Regions from separate parts of the Nesterenkonia maliinae genome, predicted to be linked through region 1. Evidence: predicted binding sites of a transcription regulator. Region 1 holds the regulator's gene; the other holds the start of a gene.
What was found. The regulator HspR, encoded in region 1, represses chaperone genes until heat shock. The targets are predictions, from matches to a motif close to AAGTTGAGTCNNNNNGACTCAACTT.
Positions count from the first base shown of each region.

Region 2: clpB (ATP-dependent chaperone ClpB) is a predicted target of HspR. The motif match lies at 3,985-4,009, and genes of this name have one in related genera.

Region 1 is NZ_JBIMEY010000002.1:453,094-463,482, reverse strand. It holds gene ACHAA4_RS06605 (BCCT family transporter) at 1-619, opposite strand, end outside; gene trmB (tRNA (guanosine(46)-N7)-methyltransferase TrmB) at 733-1,632, opposite strand; gene ACHAA4_RS06595 (penicillin-binding transpeptidase domain-containing protein) at 1,635-3,578, opposite strand; gene ACHAA4_RS06590 (heat shock protein transcriptional repressor HspR) at 3,660-4,124, opposite strand; gene ACHAA4_RS06585 (DnaJ C-terminal domain-containing protein) at 4,139-5,134, opposite strand; gene ACHAA4_RS06580 (nucleotide exchange factor GrpE) at 5,165-6,031, opposite strand; gene dnaK (molecular chaperone DnaK) at 6,044-7,903, opposite strand; gene ACHAA4_RS06570 (NAD-dependent succinate-semialdehyde dehydrogenase) at 8,082-9,560, opposite strand; gene ACHAA4_RS06565 (aspartate aminotransferase family protein) at 9,742-10,389, shown strand, end outside.
Region 2 is NZ_JBIMEY010000004.1:167,334-177,722, reverse strand. It holds gene ACHAA4_RS09665 (methylated-DNA--[protein]-cysteine S-methyltransferase) at 1-488, shown strand, start outside; gene ACHAA4_RS09660 (dihydrofolate reductase family protein) at 652-1,227, shown strand; gene clpB (ATP-dependent chaperone ClpB) at 1,279-3,933, opposite strand; gene ACHAA4_RS09650 (TnsA-like heteromeric transposase endonuclease subunit) at 4,153-4,902, shown strand; gene ACHAA4_RS09645 (TnsB C-terminal domain-containing protein) at 5,573-6,880, shown strand; gene ACHAA4_RS09640 (TniB family NTP-binding protein) at 6,877-7,944, shown strand; gene ACHAA4_RS09635 (TniQ family protein) at 7,913-9,628, shown strand; gene ACHAA4_RS09630 (hypothetical protein) at 9,945-10,259, shown strand.

The DNA of each region.
Region 1 (10,389 bases):
CATAGATGCCCCAGGCATGCAGGCCCCAGTGGAAGTAGGTCTGAGCCATGGCGCTGTGCAGCGCCTGTTCAGACTCCGGTGCGTGATCCAGCGGCGCCGGTACGTTGTGGAAGTACGCCAGCGGCTCAGCCGGCCCCCAGAAGAGCACACCGATGCCGATGCCTGCTGCGAAGAGCATCGCGATCCAGGCGAAGGTCGAGTACTCGGGCTTCTCCCCATCCTTGCCCAGCGGGATCTTGCCATAGCGGGTGAACGCCAGGATGAGCAGGAAGACCAGCACCACGATGGCCAGGGCGTTGAAGAGCCAGCCCGCGTGGACCATGGTCCAGTCATAGGCGATCCCCGCCACCTCGCCGACGCTTGCGGGGTTCACCACACCCCAGATCACGAAGGCCACGGTGAGCACACCGGTGATCGCGAAGATCAGCCAGTCGATGCTGTAGCGCCTGCGCTGCTCGTCGATGCCGATCCCGGGCACCAGTGCGGGGTGGATGTTGTGCGGGTAGGTCGACCGGGAGATCGGGTTCAGCTGGCCCAGCGCCTGGCCGGCCTGGCGAGAGACCCGGCGGGTCTCCTGACCCAGCCGCTGGCTGCGGGTGCGTGGCTCTTCTTCGGACATCAGTGTTGTACCTCAATCTTGGTGTCTCCCCCGACGCAGGCGCCGGAGGAACTGTGCAGGTGCGAGTGAGTGATAGGTATAGCCGCGAGTGTCCCCGGTCCGGGCCGCAGGCGCTACTGCTCCCGGACGAAGGTCAGGTCGAAGATCTTCCGTCCGACGGCGAGCGCCTTGGTCTCGAAATCGGTCTGGGTGCGCCCGTGGAACCGAGGGGCCCAGCCGCCGTCGTCGTCCCGGGCCTGCTCCGGTTCCAGAGGTGCCGGCTCCTTGCCCATGGAGATCGCGTCCAGGTCATGCAGTTGGACCTCGGTCAGCGGGGAGGCATCCCCTGCACGCTCCCCTGCGTGCGGGTTCCTGAACTGGGTGGAGGCGCCGATGAGGGTGCGCATCTGCACCGCATAGCCGGACCAGTCCGTGGCCAGACGCCAGACGCCGCCGGCGGGAAGGACCCGCGCGACGCGTTCGATGAAGCTCTCATCGATGAGTCGACGCTTGTTGTGCTTCTTCTTGTGCCAGGGGTCCGGGAAGAAGATCCAGACCTCGGCGACCTCACCGGGGGCGAAGAGCTGATCGAGGACCTCGGGCGCGTTGGCCACGGCGACCCGGACGTTGCTCAGCCCCTCCCGGCGGATCCGGCTCACCAGCTGGGCGGCGCCGGGCTTGTAGACCTCGATGGCCAGGAAGTCGGTGTCCGGGTTCGCGGCGGCGGCATGCGCGACGGCCTCCCCGGAGCCGGAGCCGATCTCCACGACGATCGGGGCGCTGCGGCCGAACTCGGCGGCCCAGTCGATGCGGAAGTCCTCGGCCACGGAGGTGTCGCGCTCTCCGTGCGGAATCTCCAGCAGCTCCTCCCCCAGGGCCGCGTCCCAGGTCCGCTGGTAGCTCGGCTTGAGCCGGTTGCTGCGCCGCACGAAGGAGAGCGGCCGGCGCATCAGCAAGGTCCGGCGTGGGTTCTCGGGGTCGGTCGGCGCGGGTTGAGATGGATCGGGCTGAGAGGTGTCGGGCTGAGAAGTCACCGCTACAGGATAGCGGAGGCCCCCTCGAGGAACTCCTGCAGCAGCGGCCCGTTGGTGGAGCCGCCGAACTCGCCCTCCTCCAGGAAGATCGCGACCGCGAGGTCACCCTGCATCGCGATGACCCAGGTGTGGGCGTAGGAGTCATCCCCGTCGCCGACCTCGGCGGTGCCGGTCTTGGCATAGATCGGCTCGCCCGGGACGTCCACGAGGGACTCCAGCGAGCCGAAGTTCACGGTGTCGGTCATCAGCGTGCGCAGGTCCTCGGCCTCATCCTCAGTGATCCCGCTCTCCGGGGTCTCCACGTCCTCCCCCGGCACGACCAGGTGGGGGTGGACCGTGCTCCCGGCGGCGATCGAGGCGGTGACCGTGGCCATGCCCAGCGTGGAGGACTCCACCACGCCCTGGCCGAAGAGGTTCGCGGCATGCAGGTTCAGCTCGGAGTCCTGCGGCACGGAGCCCATCCGGGCGGGCACCCCGAGGTTCGTCTCCTCGGTGATGCCGAGGTCGACCGCCGCCTCGTGGACCTCTTCGGAGCTGACGTCGTCGTAGGCGTCGGCGAAGACGGTGTTGCAGGAGACGGCCACGGCATCGCGGAACGGGACCTCGCCGAGGTACTCCGAGGGGAAGCTGCTGTAGTTCTCGAAGGACTGTCCGTGCACGGTGGTCCGGTCCGAGCAGGTCACATCGGTGTCGGGGGTGAGACCGTCGCGCAGCATGGCCAGGGAGGAGACCACCTTGAAGGTGGAGCCCGGCGCGTAGGTGGACTGGGTGGCGATCTCCACGAAGCTCCCGTCGGGGACGTGGCTGGCGGCGGCGAGGATGCCGCCGTCGGAGGGCCGGATGGCGACGACGGCGCCGATGGTGTCCTGGTCGTCCACGATGCCCTGGGCAAGGTCCTGCAGCCGGGGCACCATCGTGGTCTCGACGTCTCCGCCGTCCTGCGGCTCCACCGAGTAGAGGGTCTCGCCGTTCATCTGGATCGCCATGCCAGGGGTGCCGCGCAGGGTGTCCTCGTAGGAGGCCTGGATGCCGGAGGTCCCGATGGTGTCGCCGACGCTCAGGCTCGGATCCTCCTCCAGGGCCTCGGCGGTCACCGGTCCCACGCGGCCCAGCAGCAGCGGGGCGAAGTCCCGAGAGTCTGCCAAGGACATCTGGTCATCGATGGCGATGGCCCCGGAGATCGCCTCGACGTCGGTGGCGGTGACATCGCCCTCGGAGCTGCGCAGCGTGATGGCTTCGACGAAGGCCAGGTCACCGCCGCCCAGCACGCTCTCGACGTAGGGGGCCACCGGAATCTCCACCAGCTCGGCGAGGGCCTCGGCGGAGGAGCGCAGGGTGTCCTCGTCCGCGGGCTCCCCGTCCTGGGCGAGCTCCGACTTGTCGATGCCCAGCCGGACGACGTCGCGGTTGTAGACCATGGCCCGTCCGTCATCGTCCATGATCCGCCCGCGGTCGGCGCGGGTGGTGACCAGGCTGACCGTCTCGTCACCGGTGTAGTCGGGCATGATGATCGCAGGCTCCGCCGCGAGCGCCCAGACCTCGGTCTCCTGGTCATAGACGAGCTCGGCGGAGGTCTCGTAGGTCCAGGCCTCACCGTCGATGCCGAGGTCCTCGAGCTCCCAGCTGTGCTGCAGCGGGACCGTGGCGGTCACCGGGCGAGGAGAGTCATCGGGCGGCACATCGAGCACCGCCTCTCCGGCGCTCACCTCAGGATCGATCTCCTCGAAGGGTGCATGGAGGTTCTCCACGGCCGCGGCCATGGTCTCGGGATCCCCGGAGGAGAAGCTCAGCGCGGAGAAGTCCCCGCTGGAGATCGCCTCGGCCACGGCGCCCGCGGCTTCGTCCACGGACTCGGCAGGATCGGCGCCGCAGCTGGTGAGCAGCATCAGTGCTGCGACCCCCACGGCACTGGGAACGATCAGCCGGGGACCTGAGGAGACAGACATGGGCTCAGTATCGCGGCCGCCCGGGCGCGTCGCGGGCAGGACTCGCGGGTGAAGACCCGGTCCGATCGAAGCAGCCGCAGGTCAGCGACGGCGTGGGGTGGGCTCCCAGAGGACCAGCGCCTGGCTGTTCGCCCGGGCGCGACGGCCGCGGGCCACCGTGACCACGTCTCCGTGCGGACCCACGGCGAAGAAGCGCGGCTTGGTGGAGTGCCGCTCTGATTCGCGCAGCTCGTGGCGCAGCGCCTCGACGGTCTCCTCCAGCACCTCGACCCGGTTCTGCAGCTCGAGGATCCGTCGGATGCCTTCGAGTGAGACTCCTTCATGGGAGAACTGCTGGATCTGGCGGAGCTGCTCGATGTTATAGGGGGAGTAGCGCCGGTGGCGTCCGCCCTGGCGCCGCGGGGTGACCAGACCGATCCGGTCATACTGACGCAGCGTCTGGGGGTGCATGTCGGCGAGCTCGGCGGCCACCGAGATCACGAACATCGGTGCATGCCGGTGTTCGGGCTCGAGCATCCGGGAGTCCAGAATCCGTGGGTCACGCATCCGAGGGTCCACCATCACAGCACCGCCTTCGCCTCGAGGCCTTTCCGGGGATCAAGCCCCTTGGTCGCCTCCGCATAGGCCTTCACGGCCTCCACCGCTTCGGCGGAGAGTTCCTTGGGGACCTGGACCTGAACCGTGACGAGCATGTCGCCGGCGACCTCACGACCCTTCTCCTTGCGGCGCACGCCGTGACCCTTGAGCCGCAGCACGCGTCCGGAGGTCACCCCGGCGGGAATCTTGATGTTGACCTTCTCGCCGTGCACCGTCGGGACCTGCACGGCGGTGCCCAGCGCGGCCTCGTCGAAGGCGATGGGCAGGTGGATGCGGATGTCATCGCCCTCGCGCTCGAAGAATCTGTGAGCCGAGACGGCCACCTCGACCAGGAGGTCACCGGCGCCGCCAGAGCCGCGCTGGCCCTTGCCCTTCACACGCACCTTCTGGCCGGTGCGGATCCCCGCGGGGATCCGGACGTCGATGACGCCGCCGTCCGGCTCACGCAGCCCGACGGTGGTGCCACGGATGGCTCCGCCGAAGGAGATCGTGGTCCGCGCGGTGCGGTCGGCGCCCTTCGCGGGGGCCCCGCCCCCGCCGAACCGGCCGGAGCCGCCGAACCCGCCGGCTCCTCCGAAGAGGTCCGAGAGGTCGGGGCCGTTGGCGCCGCCGCGGCCGAATCCGCCGCGCCCGCCGCCGGACCCCCCGTTGAAGAGGTTTCCGAAGAGATCTTCGAAGCCGCCTCCCCCGCCGGGGCCCGGGCCGCCCGAGAATCGGGCGCCCGAGCCCATGGCGCGGACGGCGTCGTACTGTTCGCGCTGCTCTTTGTCAGCCAGCACGGAGTGGGCCTCAGCGACGTCCTTGAACTTCTGCTCGGCCGCTTCATCACCGGGGTTCTTATCGGGATGGTGCTTCCGGGCAAGCTTTCGGTACGCCTTCTTGACGTCCTCCTCAGAGGCATCGCGGGAGACGCCGAGGATGGCGTAGAAATCTTTATCGATCCAGTCCTGTGAGGCCATGGCGCCTCCCTCCTTTCTGCTGCTCTAGGTTCAGCTCTGCTCGGGCCCTGAGGAGACCATCACCTGGGCCGCCCGAAGCAGGCGGTCACCGTGGCGATAGCCGGCACGCAGCACGATGGCCACGTGGTCGGCGGGGATCTCATCGTGGGGCTGAGCCATGATGGCCTCGTGCTGGTTGGGATCGAAGGCTTCCCCGATCTCGCCCAGCACCTCGAGGCCCTGGCTCTGCAGCACCGACTCCAGTCGGGTCGCGATGTGCGCGAACGGACCGTCCTGGAGATCTCCGGCCTGGCGGGCTGAGGAGATGTCGTCCAGGACCGGCATCAGCTCGGTGATGAGCTGACCCTTGGTCCGGTCGCGCTCGGTCGCCCGATCGCGCTCCACCCGGCGGCGGTAGTTGATGTACTCCGCCTGGAGCCGCTGGAGGTCGGCCTGCAGCTCAGCCTCGCGGAGACCGTCCTGGGCAGGGGCCTCCTCGCGGATGCTGTCCTCGGCCAGGACCGCCTCCGGATCCATCTCCATGGCTGCCTCGGCGATCGCCTCCTCCTCCGTGCCACGGAGGAACTCGTCGGCTGCCTGGATCCGCTCTTCCGGCTCGGTCTCCACACCACCGGCGAAGTCGTCCTCCGCAGAGACCTCAGTGAGCTCGGGCTCCTCGGCCACGCGGGGGTCGACATCCTCCGACGTCGTGCCGGCCGTCTCGGCCGCGGTGACCGGGTCCCCGGTCTCGCCGGAGCTCTCCTGCCGGCCCTCGCCGCCGAGTGCCTCGATGTCCTGCGGGTCCTCCTCGGGGAGGTCCTGCAGGATCTGTTCGGCCTGGGCCAACGGATCCTGCACGGGATCCTGCTCGTCGGGATCCTCGGCGTTGGGAACCTCAGGGTTCTTGTGATCTGCCATGTGTCAGACCCCCTACTTCTTCTTCTCGGCTTCGTCCTCTTCGTCGACGACTTCTGCGTCGACGATGTCCTCGTCCTCGTTCTGCGCGGGCTCGCCGGTGCCGTTGTCAGCGCCGTCGGGTGCCTGCGAGTAGAGCGCCTCCCCGATCTTGACCTGGGAGGCCTGCAGCTTCTCGTACGCGGCGTTGACCTCGTCGGCGTTGTCCTCGCCCTCGAGTGCCTTCTTGAGCTCGTCGACGTCGGCCTGGACCTCGGTCTTGACCTCCTCGGGCAGCTTGTCGCCGTTGTCCTTGAGCAGCTTGTCCACCGAGTAGGCGGTCGACTCGGCGGCGTTGCGCTTCTCGGCTGCCTCGCGACGGACCTTGTCCTCCTCGGCGTGAGCCTCGGCGTCGGCGACCATGCGCTCGATGTCTTCCTTCTCCAGCGAGGTGCCGCCGGTGATGGTCATCGACTGCTCGGTGCCGGTGCCCTTGTCCTTGGCGGAGACGTGGACGATGCCGTTGGCGTCGATGTCGAAGGTGACCTCGACCTGCGGGACGCCGCGGGGCGCCGGCGCGATGCCGGTCAGCTCGAAGGTGCCCAGAGCCTTGTTGTCCCGGGTGAACTCGCGCTCACCCTGGAAGACCTGGACCGCCACGGAGGGCTGGTTGTCCTCGGCGGTGGAGAAGACCTCAGAGCGCTTCGACGGGATGGCCGTGTTGCGCTCGATCAGCTTGGTCATCACTCCGCCCTTGGTCTCGATGCCCAGGGACAGCGGGGTGACGTCGATGAGCAGCACGTCCTTGCGCTCACCGGCGAGCACGCCGGCCTGCAGGGCTGCGCCGACGGCGACGACCTCGTCCGGGTTGACGCCCTTGTTGGCGTCCTTGCCGGCGAGCTGCTTGACCAGCTCGGCCACGGCGGGCATACGAGTGGAGCCGCCGACGAGGATCACGTGGTCGATCTCAGCGATCTTGACCCCGGCCTCCTTGATGACGTCGTTGAAGGGCTTCTTGGTGCGGTCCAGCAGGTCCGAGGTCATGTCCTCGAACTTCGCCCGGGACAGGGTCTCGTTGACGTGCACCGGGACGCCGTCGTTCTGGGTGGCGTAGGGGATGTTGATGTTGGCGCTGGAGGTGGAGGAGAGCTCCTTCTTGGCGCGCTCGGCCTCTTCCTTCAGACGCGGCACGGCGATCTTGTCCTTGGAGAGATCGACTCCCTCCTTGGCCTTGACCTGCGCGACCAGCCAATCCATGATCCGCTGGTCCCAGTCGTCGCCGCCGAGGCGGTTGTCACCGGAGGTGGAGCGGACCTGGATGGTGGAGAAGTCGTCCTCGTCCTTGCCGACCTCGAGCAGGGAGACGTCGAAGGTGCCGCCGCCCAGGTCGAAGACCAGGATGAGCTCGTCCTCCTTGCCCTTGTCCAGGCCGTAGGCCAGGGCTGCGGCGGTGGGCTCGTTGACGATGCGGGAGACCTTCAGGCCGGCGATCTCGCCGGCCTCCTTGGTGGCCTGGCGCTCGGCGTCGTTGAAGTAGGCCGGCACGGTGATGACGGCTTCGGTGACGTCCTCGCCCAGGTAGGACTCGGCGTCGTGCTTGAGCTTCATCAGGGTGCGGGCGGAGATCTCCTGGGCGGTGTACTTCTTGCCGTCGATCTCGGTGGACCAGGTGGTGCCCATGTGGCGCTTGACCGAAGCGATGGTGCGGTCGGGGTTCGACACTGCCTGGCGGCGTGCCACTTCGCCGACGAGGACCTCGCCGGACTTGGAGAAGCCGACGACCGAGGGGGTGGTGCGCGCACCCTCGGCGTTGGCGATGACGGTGGGCTCGCCACCTTCGAGGACTGTGACGACCGAGTTGGTGGTTCCGAGGTCGATACCTACTGAGCGGGACATGCGGTCTCCTTTCGAGAGCGGTGTTGAGCGAACTGCACTCAAGTCTTGTACTCGCTCGACGTGGTGTCAAACTGACTTGAGTGCAGTCGACTCAACTTTCTACTCCCGGTCCAACCACGCCCCGTGAGATTCCATTCCCGTCAGGCGCTTCGGCGCGGAGACGGCAGCTGGACTCAGCTCACATGGCGATGCCGATGTACTTGGTCTCGAGGAACTCCTCGATGCCGGTGTCACCGCCCTCGCGACCCAGTCCCGACTCCTTGATGCCGCCGAAGGGGGCGGCGGGGTTGGACACGGCACCCTGGTTCAGGCCCACCATGCCGGACTCCACGGCCTCGGCGACGCGGATGCCGCGGCGCAGGCTCTCCGTGTAGACGTAGTTGACCAGGCCGTATTCGGTGTCGTTGATCCAGGAGATGACCTCCTCCTCGGTGTCGAAGGGGGTCAGCGGGGCGACGGGTCCGAAGATCTCTTCCTGACGCATCCGGGCTCCGGAAGGGATGTCGGTGAGCACGGTGGGCGGGTAGAAGTAGCCGTCGCGGTCCACCGGGGTCCCGCCGATCAGGACCTTGGCGCCGCCCTCGACCGCGTCGGTGACCAGGGCGTCGACCTTGTCCAGCTGCTTGGCGTCGACCAGCGGCCCGACGCGCACGCCGTCCTCCACACCGCGGCCGAGGGGGAGCTTGTCCATCTCGGCGGCGAGCTTGGAGGCGAACTCATCGATCACGCTGCGGTGGACGAAGATTCGGTTGGCGGCGGTGCAGGCCTCGCCGGTGTTGCGCATCTTGGCCAGCAGCGCTCCGGCCACGGCGGCGTCGACGTCGGCGTCCTCGAAGACCACGAATCCGGCGTTGCCGCCGAGCTCCATGGAGGTCCGCAGCACGCGCTCGGAGGCCTGCTCCAGCAGCTTGCGGCCGACCCCGGTGGAGCCGGTGAAGGAGAGCTTGCGGGCGATGCCGGAGCGGATCAGCGGCTCCATCACCTTGCCTGCGGTGGAGGTGACCAGGATGTTCACCGCCCCGGCGGGGAGTCCGGCCTCGTGCAGGATGTCGGCGAGGGCGAGCATCGAGAGCGGGGTGAGCTCGGCGGGCTTGAGCACCGAGGTGCAGCCGGCGGCGATCGCCGGGCCCAGCTTGCGGGTGCCCATGGCCAGCGGGAAGTTCCAGGGGGTGATCAGGATGGTGGGTCCCACCGGCTGCTTGGCCACCAGGAAGCGCGCGCCGCCGGCGGGCGCGGTCTGGTAGCTGCCACTGATCCGGGTGGCCTCTTCGGCGAAGTGCCGGAAGAACTCGGCGGCGTAGGTGACCTCGCCGTAGGAGTCGCTCAGCGGCTTGCCCATCTCCAGGGTCATCAGCAGGGCGAGGTCGTCCTTGCGCTCGTGCATCAGCTCGAAGGCGCGCATCAGGATGTTCGCGCGCTCCCGCGGCGCCATCGCGGCGAGCCCGGGCTGTGCGGCTTCGGCGGCCTTCAGGGCATTCCAGCCGTCCTGCTCCGAGGCGTCGGCCACGGTGCAGAGCAGCCTGCCGGTGGAGGGGTCGAGGACCTCCAGGGTGGCGCCGCCTTCGGCGTCCACCCACTCGCCGTTGATGAAGAGCCGCTTGGGAACCGCCTCGATCAGGCTGGATTCGCGCTCTGCGGTGATGGTCTGCTCTGCCATGGGTCCTCCTTGAGAGGGTGCGACGGGCGTGACGTGGGCCTTCCCGGGCCAGCCTACGCCGATGGCGCGGTCCGCGTCGCTGGCCTCTCGCGCGTGGTGCGCGCGCCAGTCTGGCCATGTGCGGCGATGACGGCTAGCCTGGAGACCAAGAAGATTGTCAACAATCCGAAAGGTGTTCTTGATGGCGACGCTGTCTCCCCAGTTGAAGCAGGCGACTCCCGTGGTGGCGACCCGGGGTGAGGGCGTGTGGCTCTACGACGAGGCGGGCCAGGCGCATCTGGACTTCACCGCCGGCATCGGGGTCACCAGCACCGGGCACTGCCATCCGCATGTGGTCGCCGCCGCTCAGGCGCAGGTGGGAAGCCTGATCCACGGCCAATACACCACGATCATGCACCAGCCGCTGCTTACACTGACCGAGCGGCTCTCCGACGTGCTGCCCGCGGGCCTGGACTCGGTGTTCTTCTCCAACTCCGGCTCCGAAGCCGCCGAGGCCGCGCTGCGTCTGGCCCGCCAGGCCACCGGACGGCCGAACATCGTGGTCTTCCAGGGCGGCTTCCACGGCCGCACCGTGGCGGCGGCCTCGATGACCACCTCCGGCACCAAGTTCCGGGCAGGGTTCAGCCCGTTGATGTCAGGCGTCGTCGTCGCGCCGTTCCCGAACCCGAGCCACTACCGCGAGTACGGCTGGGATGCCGAGCAGGCGACCGACTTCGCGCTCAAGGAGCTGGACCTGCTGCTGCAGACCCAGTCCAACCCGGCGGACACCGCGGCGTTCCTGGTGGAGCCGGTGCTCGGCGAGGGCGGCTACGTGCCGGGCAACGAACGC
Region 2 (10,389 bases), on a different contig from region 1:
GGGCCGCCTCGCTGGCCCAGGCCGCCGGAGACGAGCCGGAGGTCGCCGCGATCGGGCGGGTCCTGGAGCAGCTGATGGATCAGCTGGAGGTCCTGGCGCCGACCACCGCGGCCCGCGAGATGAAGCCGCTGCCGGCAGGTCGAGGCACGGTGCCCGAGGCGGTGGCCGCCTACGCCGACGGCAATCACACGGCGCTGGACGAGCTGACCGTGGTGCAGCCAGGCTCCGCGTACCGCCAGGAGGTCTGGGCGGCGATGCGTGAGATCCCCGCTGGGGAGACGGTCTCCTACGCGGAGCTCGCCCAGATGGCCGGCCGCCCGCTGGCGCACCGGGCCGCGGCCAGCGCCTGCGCGAACAACCTGGTGGCCTTCGCGGTGCCGTGCCACCGCGTGATCCGCTCGGACGGCGGGCTGGGCGGCTACGGCTTCGGCGGGATCGAGACGAAGCGCGCATTGCTGGCGCGCGAGGGCCTCCTCCTGAACCGCTGACCCTCCTGGGACTCACCCTTCCTGGGTGGTTGCAGATTCCGGTCGTGACGTTCCGACCAGAATCTGCAACTGACCCGGAGGATCGAAGTGGGTTCTGGCCCTTGAGTGGTGACACTCTGCTGATCGCTGGTGCAGACTCAGCCCTTTCGGCATTGGAGGATGCATGAGCAGGGAACTGGTGTGGACCGGGTTCATGACGCTTGACGGGGTCGTTGACTCCCCCGGCGACAGCAGCGAGGGGCACCGTAGCGGCGGGTGGGTGCTGGGCACAGAGTTCCTGCCGGAGGCGTTCGCACTCAAGGGCGAGGAGCTTCAAGAGACGACAGCCCTGATGTTCGGCCGGCGCAGCTATGAGGCCTTCGCTCCGATCTGGGCCGAATCCGAGGATCACGCGGCGTACAGGGACCTGCCGAAGTACGTGGCCTCGACGAGCCTGAGCGAGGACGCCCTGGTCGAGAACTGGGGGCCGATCACCCTGCTGCGCTCCACGAAGGACATAGCCGCGCTCAAGGACGACGGCGGCGGCGCGATCTTCATTCACGGCAGTGCCGAACTGGCGCGGAATCTGATGGACGCCGGCCTGATCGACCGATTCAACCTGCTGATCTTCCCGGTCCTGCTGGGGACCAGGAAGCGGCTCTTCCCAATGGAGGACCGCGACGCGACGAGGCTGACCCTGCGCGAGTCGGCCCACTATGCCAACGGGGTCCTCAAGGCCGTCTACGACATCCAGCGCTGACCCCGGGACGAAGCCCGCCCACCCTTCCTGGGTGGTTGCGTTCTCCGGCGGTTACGTTCCGACCGGAGAACTCAACTGCCTGGGAACAGACGGGGGTGAGGGCTTCTTGGTAACGGTCAGACCGTGCACGGACTCCCCTTCCAGAGAGAGCTCCTGCCGGTCCACGAGGACGGTGTCGCCGTCCTCGACCTCGCCGGAGAGCAGGGCGCGCGCCAGCTGGTCGCCGATCTCGCGCTGCACCAGCCGACGCAGCGGCCGGGCGCCGTAGGCGGGGTCGTAGCCGGTGAAGGCCAGCCAGTCCCGGGCGGCCTCGGTGACCTCCAGGGTCAGGCGGCGCGCCGCCATGCGCTCCTGGAGCAGCCCGATCTGCAGCTCCACGATCCCGCTGAGCTGCTCCATGCTGAGCGGATCGAACATCACGATGTCGTCGAGCCGGTTGAGGAACTCGGGCTTGAAGGAGGCGTGGACCACGTCCATGACCCGCTGGTGCTTGAACGTGGTCTCCAGGGTCTGATCCACGAGGAACTGCGAGCCCATGTTGGAGGTCAGGATCAGCACCGTATTGCGGAAGTCCACAGTGCGACCCTGCCCATCGGTGAGCCGGCCGTCGTCGAGGACCTGGAGCAGGATGTCGAAGACCTCCGGGTGGGCCTTCTCCACCTCGTCGAGCAGCACCACAGAATAGGGACGACGCCGGACCGCTTCAGTGAGCTGTCCGCCCTGGTCGAAGCCCACATACCCCGGGGGTGCCCCGACGAGACGGGCCACGGAGTGCTTCTCCGAGTACTCGGACATGTCGATCCGGATCATGGAGCGCTCGTCGTCGAAGAGGAACTCTGCGAGCGCCTTGGCCAGCTCGGTCTTGCCCACGCCGGTGGGGCCCAGGAAGAGGAAGGAGCCGGTGGGCCGGTCCGGGTCGGAGACTCCGGTACGGGCGCGGCGGACCGCGTCGGAGACCGCGCCGACGGCCTTGGTCTGTCCGATCAGGCGGGAGCCGATGAGCTCCTCCATCTGGAGCAGCTTCGCAGTCTCGCCCTGGAGCAGCCGCCCGGCGGGGATTCCGGTCCAGGCGGAGATCACTCCGGCGATCCCATCGGCGTCGACCTCATCGGCGACCATCTTCTTCTCCGGTGCCGGAGTGGAGGCATCCTCCTCCTCCGCCGCGGCCAGGTCCTTCTCCACCTGCGGGATCTCTCCGTAGAGCAGTCGGGAGGCCTCGGCGAGGTCACCGTCGCGCTGGGCGCGCTCGGCGGAGGACTTCAGCTCGTCGAGCTTCACGCGCAGCTCACCGGCGCGGTTGAGCTCGCCCTTCTCGGCCTCCCAGCGGGCGGTCAGCTCGGCGAGCTCCTCCTTGCGGTCGGCGAGGTCCTCGCGCAGGGTGATGAGCCGTTCGGCGGACCCGGCGTCGGACTCGTTCTGCAGCGCCAGCTCCTCCATGGTCATCCGGTCCACCACGCGGCGCAGCTCGTCGATCTCCACCGGGGCGGAGTCGATCTCCATGCGCAGCCTCGAGGCGGCTTCATCGATGAGGTCGATGGCCTTGTCCGGGAGCTGACGACCGCTGATGTAGCGGTCGGAGAGCGTCACCGCGGCGACCAGCGCGTTATCGGCGATGCCCACCTTGTGGTGCGCCTCGTAGCGCTCCTTGATCCCGCGCAGGATCGCGATCGCATCCGGCACCGAGGGCTCGCCGACGTAGACCTGCTGGAACCGGCGCTCCAGAGCGGCGTCGGCCTCGATGTTCTCGCGGTACTCATCCAGGGTGGTCGCCCCGATCAGGCGCAGCTCACCGCGGGCGAGCATCGGCTTGAGCATGTTGGACGCGTCCATGGAACCCTGGGAGGCGCCGGCGCCGACCACGGTGTGGATCTCGTCGATGAAAGTCACGATCCGACCCTCGGCGGCCTTGATCTCTTCGAGCACGGCCTTCAAGCGCTCCTCGAACTCCCCGCGGTACTTCGCGCCGGCGATCATCGCGCCGAGGTCGAGGGAGATCAGCGTCTTCTCACGCAGGGATTCGGGGACGTCACCGGCGACCATGCGCTGGGCCAGGCCTTCGACGACGGCGGTCTTGCCGACCCCGGGCTCACCGATCAGGACCGGGTTGTTCTTGGTGCGGCGGGAGAGCACCTGGACGACGCGCCGGATCTCGGAGTCGCGTCCGATGACCGGGTCGAGCTTGCCCGAGCGGGCGATCTCGGTCATGTCCGTGCCGTACTTCTCCAGCGCCTGGAAGGTGTTCTCCGGGTCCGGGGTGGTGACTTTGCGATCCCCGCGGAGCCCGGGCAGCTCAGCCTTGAGCGCCTGCAGGGTTGCGCCGGCATCGGCGAGCGCGCGGCCGACCGGGCCGCCGTCGGTGGCGGCGCCGATGAGCAGGTGCTCGGTTGAGACGAAGTCGTCGCCGAAGTCCTCGGCCTGGGCCTGGGCGGCCTTGATGACGTTGAGACCGGCGGGGGAGAACTGCGGAGCCGCGACGGAGTCCCCGCGGGTGGCGGGCAGGGACTTGATGATGGCGGAGGCACGGGTGCTCACGGCATCGGGATCAGCCCCGGCCGCCTTGAGCAGCGCGACGGCCATGGATTCGCGCTGATCCATCAGCGCCTTGAGGATGTGCGCTGGCTCCACCTGTGGATTGCTCGCGGTATTGGCGTTCATTGCGGCCGCGGAGACGACCTCCTGCGATTTGGTCGTGAGTTTGACGTCCATGTCTGCCCCTCCCAGTGCGTGGTGACGCCGATTGCACGATGGCGTCGAATAAACTTGAGCCCATCCTACTCAACTTTGGGGTGGGCGGAAGTATTCCGCAAGCACCTCCTGAAGTCCACGCAGCAGCTGTAGGATCCCGTCCAAGCTGGCCATTTCTCAATAAGTTGGCCACCGCGTGTCAGATCTCTCAGAAACCTGTCATACCGGCACACTAGAGGTGTGGGCGGACACGATGTGACCCTCCGATATTGCACAGTCGCCGGTGACGAAGTCGAGACGACTTGGGAACAGGCACGCGCCGACCTGATCGTTGACGGTCTTCCGTTCCGAATCCCACCCAGCTATGCGAGACAACGTAGCTATCCAGGCCTCTTCTGGGCATCAACGAATCGTCGCTCGCTGGTGTACGAGAGCCTCCTCGAGCTCGACCGTCTGTGGTTAGCCGACTTCGACCCCAAAGTCGCACATTTCGCAACACAGCCTTTCTGGATCAGCGGCTCTGATGGCGCCATACTCCGCAAGCACGTTCCTGACCTTCTCCTCGTCCACTCCGATCAAACGGTAACGCTGGTAGACGTCAAACCCAGATCTCTTCTAGACGATCCCAAAGTCGAAGCCCAGCTCAGCTGGACACGCGAGCTCTGTCGACGCAAAGGGTGGAACTACGAAGTCTTCAGCGGCGGGGACCCCACAATCCTGAGAAACCTCAAAGTGTTGGCCATAGGCCGGCGGCCTGAACGACTACCGGAATTCCAAGACCTGAGCGATCTCGTGACTGCGGGACTTGGTGCAGGCCAACTGACTCTCGATGAGATCCACGCACTCAAGCCTGGGTCTTGTGATCCCAATGCTTGGCAGGTAGCACTCGCCGCATGCGTATGGACGAGCCTCGTGGTCGCCGAACTGCGGCAACCGATCAACGGCCAGACCCTGTTCCGACTCGCGACTGGAGCGCACCATGGAATCTGACAGCCTAAATGTCTCGGTAGGCTCCCGCCTGTGGCACGACGGTGCAGTATGGACCGTCGCCGAACTCGAAGGCACCGTAGTCGTTCTTCACAGCAGGAACCAGTTCAAGCGTGTTCATGGTCCGTCATTAGTCGGCCGAGCACAAGCTTTGGACGATCTCCCTCCAGAGGACAACCCCCACTCAGAGCTCGACGCGGTGGTCCTCGCCGGACTAGACGCAGAGCAAAGACGTCGAGTTGAGAGAGAGGCTGAGGTCTATGAGCGCATCGTTCTGACACAAAATGCCTTGGGACTCGAAGCTCGATATGGCAAAGCCGCAGCGAGTCTCGATATCTCACCCCGATCTGCACGCCGGCGGGCGGTCCGATACGCCGAGCGTGGTCTCGCCGGTCTCGTCGATGCGCGCCTCATCCAACCGGCAAGAAGGTCCTTTACGAAGGAATGGGAACAGACTTGCCTTGAGGTCCTTGCATCATTCACTGACCTATCGAATCCGACTCGACAGGCGGTCATTCAAAAAACGAACGCGGTCTACCTGGAACGCAACCCGGGCGGCAGAGTGCCGTCTAGATCAGTGGCATACACACGTCTGCAGGAACTGGATCGGGGCCGGTACACATTCGGGGCGGCGAAACACAGACGGTCCGTGGCTGCGCGTCCGCAGGGGGCGATGGGGCGACTCCGCGCAGATCGTCCTGGGCAGTACGTTGTTTTGGACACCACGAAATTGGACGTTTTCGCTCGGGAACCAATCACCGGTAAGTGGCTCAACACTGAACTCACTGTGGCGATGGACCTATACTCTCGGTGCGTTATGGGATTGGTGCTACGTCCAGTCTCAACCACGGCACAGGACGTATCCTCGGTGCTGTATCAAGTCGTCACGCCGCAGCACTGGGGCCCACCCCCAGATGCCAATCCTCCGCCCTATCGTGACGTACCGGAAGTCCTCCATGCTCAATCAACGGGCGCGCTACCTGACACGATTGTGGTCGACCACGGCAAGGTCTACCTTTCTGCCAGGACCAAGGCTGTGTGTCACCGCCTTGGAATCAATATTCAACCGGCGATCCCCCACAAGCCAACGGACAAACCTACTATCGAACGGTTTTTCCGCACCCTACGACAACAGCTTCTCGAACATCTCCCCGCTTACAAGGGACCAGATGTGTCTTCGCGAGGCAAAAATGTAGAGGACACAGCCTTCTACTACGTGTCCGAACTCCAGACCATCATCCGTGACTGGATAGGCATTTACCACCAAACAGCGCATAGAGGCCTCTGCGACCCAGTCCTTCCAGACGTCGATCTGTCACCCATGGAGATGTTCACCCGAGGCATGACAGCCGCCGGAGTACTGAGGCTTCCAGCGCGCCAAGACCTTCGCATGGAATTCCTGGATGTTGCGTGGCGCACAATCCAGCATTACGGCGTTGAGATCGATCAACGTCGCTATGACGGTCCCGCCTTGAACCCTTACCGAGGTACCAAATCCGCGCACACGGGCGCGCATCCTGGACTATGGCCCATCATGATCGATCGCGACGACGTGAGATCAGTTTTCTTTCAGGACCCAGACAGCCAGACCTGGCACACGTTGGAGTGGGAACACGCCCCCGGTCTTAATGCCCCGTTCTCAGCTGCCGCGGCCGCGTACACCCGGCGAGAGAGCCTGGTGGAGCACCGACACATTAACGCGGGGGAGGCGACTGACGATCTTCTCAAGCGTCACAGTAAAAGCGCCACCGCAGAAAGGCGCAAACGTGAACTGGCACGCCTGCTGGCGACCCAGCCAGACACTGACACCGCTCCAAGTCAAGCCACCGCCGATCAACCACACGCGGACAGCGTAATCGACATGTTTGCGCACCTAGACCGACGCCGCGAACAGTCGGCAGTAGAAGACGATCTCGATGATGTCTTTTCCAAGTACGTCGCTGAGAATCCCGAAGGAACTACGGAGGTGTTCGACCCATGAGGAACGAATTCTCACGCTGGCTGGTCGACAACGGTGCTAGAGACTTCAACATGGCGTCAAAAGCTGGGTGGTTCGATTTCTGCAAGTCAGGACCTCGACCGGCACCGCCTGTTGTCACGGCGGAGAGTTATGCACAGCTCAGCAATGAGGAACGACAGGATTTCAATTCGGTCCGAGCTGTCTGGAACGCCAATCCGCCTCCGATGAGAACCGCCCAGCTCTCTCACGCGTTCGACATCTTGGACCAAGTCATGGCCTCGAACCACCGCGACAGCAACCGTCTACGAGGTTCAGCCGTCATCGATGCCGCCCCCGCTTTGGGAAAAACGACGATCGCCACTCACTACGCCCGCAACTTTCACCTTGACAATCTCGAGGAGTACGGCAGGGAGACGGCTGACGGTAGCCAGAGAATCCCAGTCGCCTTCATACCGCTGGGATCTGCAGTCACGTTGAAGAGCCTCAACCAAAAAATTCTCAGCTTCTACGGTCACCCCGGTGTCTACAAGGCAACCACATCGCGATTGGCTGACCTGGCCGTCGACTGTGTTCGCACCTGTCAGACCCGGCTCATCGTGATCGATGACCTCCACTTCGTCGACTTTCGGCGCCAACGAGGGCAAGAAGTCAGCAACCATCTCAAAGGGCTCGCCAATGAGATGCCTGCGACGTTCCTCTACGTCGGAGTAAACCTCAGATCCAAACGATTCTTTGACGAGGGGCTGCTGGGTGAAGACGCCGCCTACGCTCAGACCTCCCGTCGTGCCACGCGAGTTCCAGTGTCTCCGTTCACCAACTTGACGACCGACGGGATGAGAGCCTGGTGTGACCTCCTGGAGGCCTTAGAGAACCACATTCTTCTGCTCAAGAAGAAGCCACACATGTTGGTACAACTCGCCAAAGAGCTATTCATGAGGACACAAGGCAACATCGGCTCACTGACATTCTTGCTGGATCACGCGAGTTACCTGGCCATCCACTCAGGCGTCGAAAACATCGATGCCGAAGTTCTAGCCGCCGCGAAAGCAGACAATGCCGCCGAAACCAGCCGCCGGAAGACCTGAGCGGCCCAGCGCCGGTCGCCCACGAACGCGTGAGAGTCCGGGCGGTCCTGACGTTGACGCGTGGCCCTTCAAGGTCACTCTGCGACCGGGAGAAACGCTCATCGGTTGGTGGGTGCGACTGGCCCACCGGTACGGGGTTACACCCGGAGGGTTATTCCGGGAGTTCTCTCTGGGGAGCAACCCTCACTCACCCAGTGGTGTAGACGACATGCTCAGCTCTTCGCGACAAGCACTTAGCCGCATGACAGGAGTCAGTGACGACGAAAGACGCGCAGCGGCGGACTACCGTCGAAGGGTCCAGAGCATCCAGGGCCAAGTGCTCCTGCCGTTTGCCGGCCAGCGTCGCCTGGCCCCCCTGGCCGGCACCAGGTTCTGTCCGCTGTGCCTGAAGGAACAACAGATATGGCGACCTGAGTGGAGCGACCCTCTTCGTGTGACATGTCTCCACCACAATGCGGTACTCATAGACCACTGCCCGTCTTGCGGAAAGCGGCCCTTCAGTTCAGCAGCCTGGATTGGCGACGGCCGCGCTCCCACCGTATGCAGAGAGCACCGCGAGAAGACTAACCCCCGACCAAATCGACATCGACGACGCTGCAACACCGACCTCGCGAAGCTACTGCCTACTCCAGCATCCCCTGAACTCATACGTGCGGCCCAGATCATCGAGAACTCGAACACCGACGGAACACTGGTGCGCGAATACGCCGGTCTGCCAGCCAGCCCTCTTGAGGCCGCCAGATCCCTCACCCTGCTGACATTGGAAGCGCTGGACGTACGCAAGGGCGGTCAGATCGCGCCAAGCTCTCATATGATCGCCGAGGCGTTGCAAAAGGCAGTGGCTGTACTCGATGCGCCGTCCCTCATCGCCGCTGGCAGGATGTCAGACGTCCATGGCCTTCTCCCAGTCACTGGGCGGATGGCCCCGATCGGACCTGCAGCAACTATTAGATCCCTCCCCTTGGACCCGATCTTGCACGCCATCAGGCTGCAGAGTCTCCATGCCCACCTCCCTCCGACCTCTCAGCTTGCATTCCAGATCGGATCCGACTGGCCACGAGCTCCGCTTGCTCTCCGACACCCCCACACACCGGCGCCTACTTACTGTCCCACTTGGGAAACCCCGCCCGCTGCGTTTTCAGCGATCCCCCAACTTTGGTGGCCCGCGGCTGTGCCCGGCTTTGACCTCTCAAACGACGAACGAGCGCAGTTTGCGATCAGCATCGCCGGAGCGTGCGTAGGCCGCAACATCACCGTCGCTTCCGCAGCCAAACGCCTCGGCGCACCCAAAGCGTCGTCAGCGCGCATCACGAGCAGCTGGAAGCGCCTCGCCGGACTGAACGGCTGGCCTGCTCTGCGAGGAACCATTCTGACATTGGCTGACCAACTGGTCCAAGCACCGCCTCCAATCGACTATGAATCGCGGCGAGAAAAATTCGCCACCAACACGGCTTTCCGAGCTCTGATGTCTCGCGGCAAGGTTCACCCCGGAGTTCACCCTCCCGAGCGGCTGTGGCTCTGGTGTCATTTCACGAGTGGGGGAGCCCAATGGAGCCCCGCCCAGTGGGGGGCGCTGCGGATGCCCGATGTGACGCCCCAACTCCCACGCGCATCAGTTATTGAGAAAACGGCGCGGGCAGTTCGAAAGCATCCCGATGAACCCGACCAGTGGGAGCCTCCATGAAGGGACGTGTCAGGAACGCCATTCAGGACTCTGCGCACGACGATCTCAGTCGAATCCAGAGTCCTCGATGAGCAACTCAAGTACGGGGAAACAGCAGCCGCCCTCGTTCTCGCACCAGGGGCTCAGCACGATGACCGTTGGGAAGACTTCATGACTCGCAACTGGGAGAAGAACCAAAGGGCTGGCCCTGTAGCTGATTACCGGGTTTTGGGCGAACCACCACCATTCTGAGTCAGCAACGACCTGGAAGGGCTCCGGCACATCCCCTGGCCCTTTCGTGGTGAGGCCCACTTCTGTGCCGAAGTTGCCCTTATCCGTGGACGGCAGGTGCACGGCGGGGCTTATTGCCACCGCTGGTCTCGACGTGGACGAGGAGGAAGGCCTGGAGTGGTACTGGCCGCCGCCGGCGCCGATCAACTACCGCGGACACCCCGAACGGGTCTCACCAGCCGCGAGGGTCCGGCCGCTGATGACCTTCCCGCGCCCGGCCCCTTGGATCGTGCCGTCCAGGATCACCGGTGCTGGCGGCTCACGGAGGGTGGACTACGGCGGAGCTCTCGCCCAGGAGCCCGGGCTCTCGGGGCAGTCGCTCGACGAGGCATCGCTGCTGGCTGACCTTGAACGTATCTAGTGGTGGCCAATGATCGTCGCCGGAGGCGCAGCAGCTCCGGGCGGAGCGAGTCCTGAGTGCCGCCACCGCTTGGACGCGGAACAATCACTACCTCGGGACCACAACCACCGCGCCTTACGGCAGCCGCACG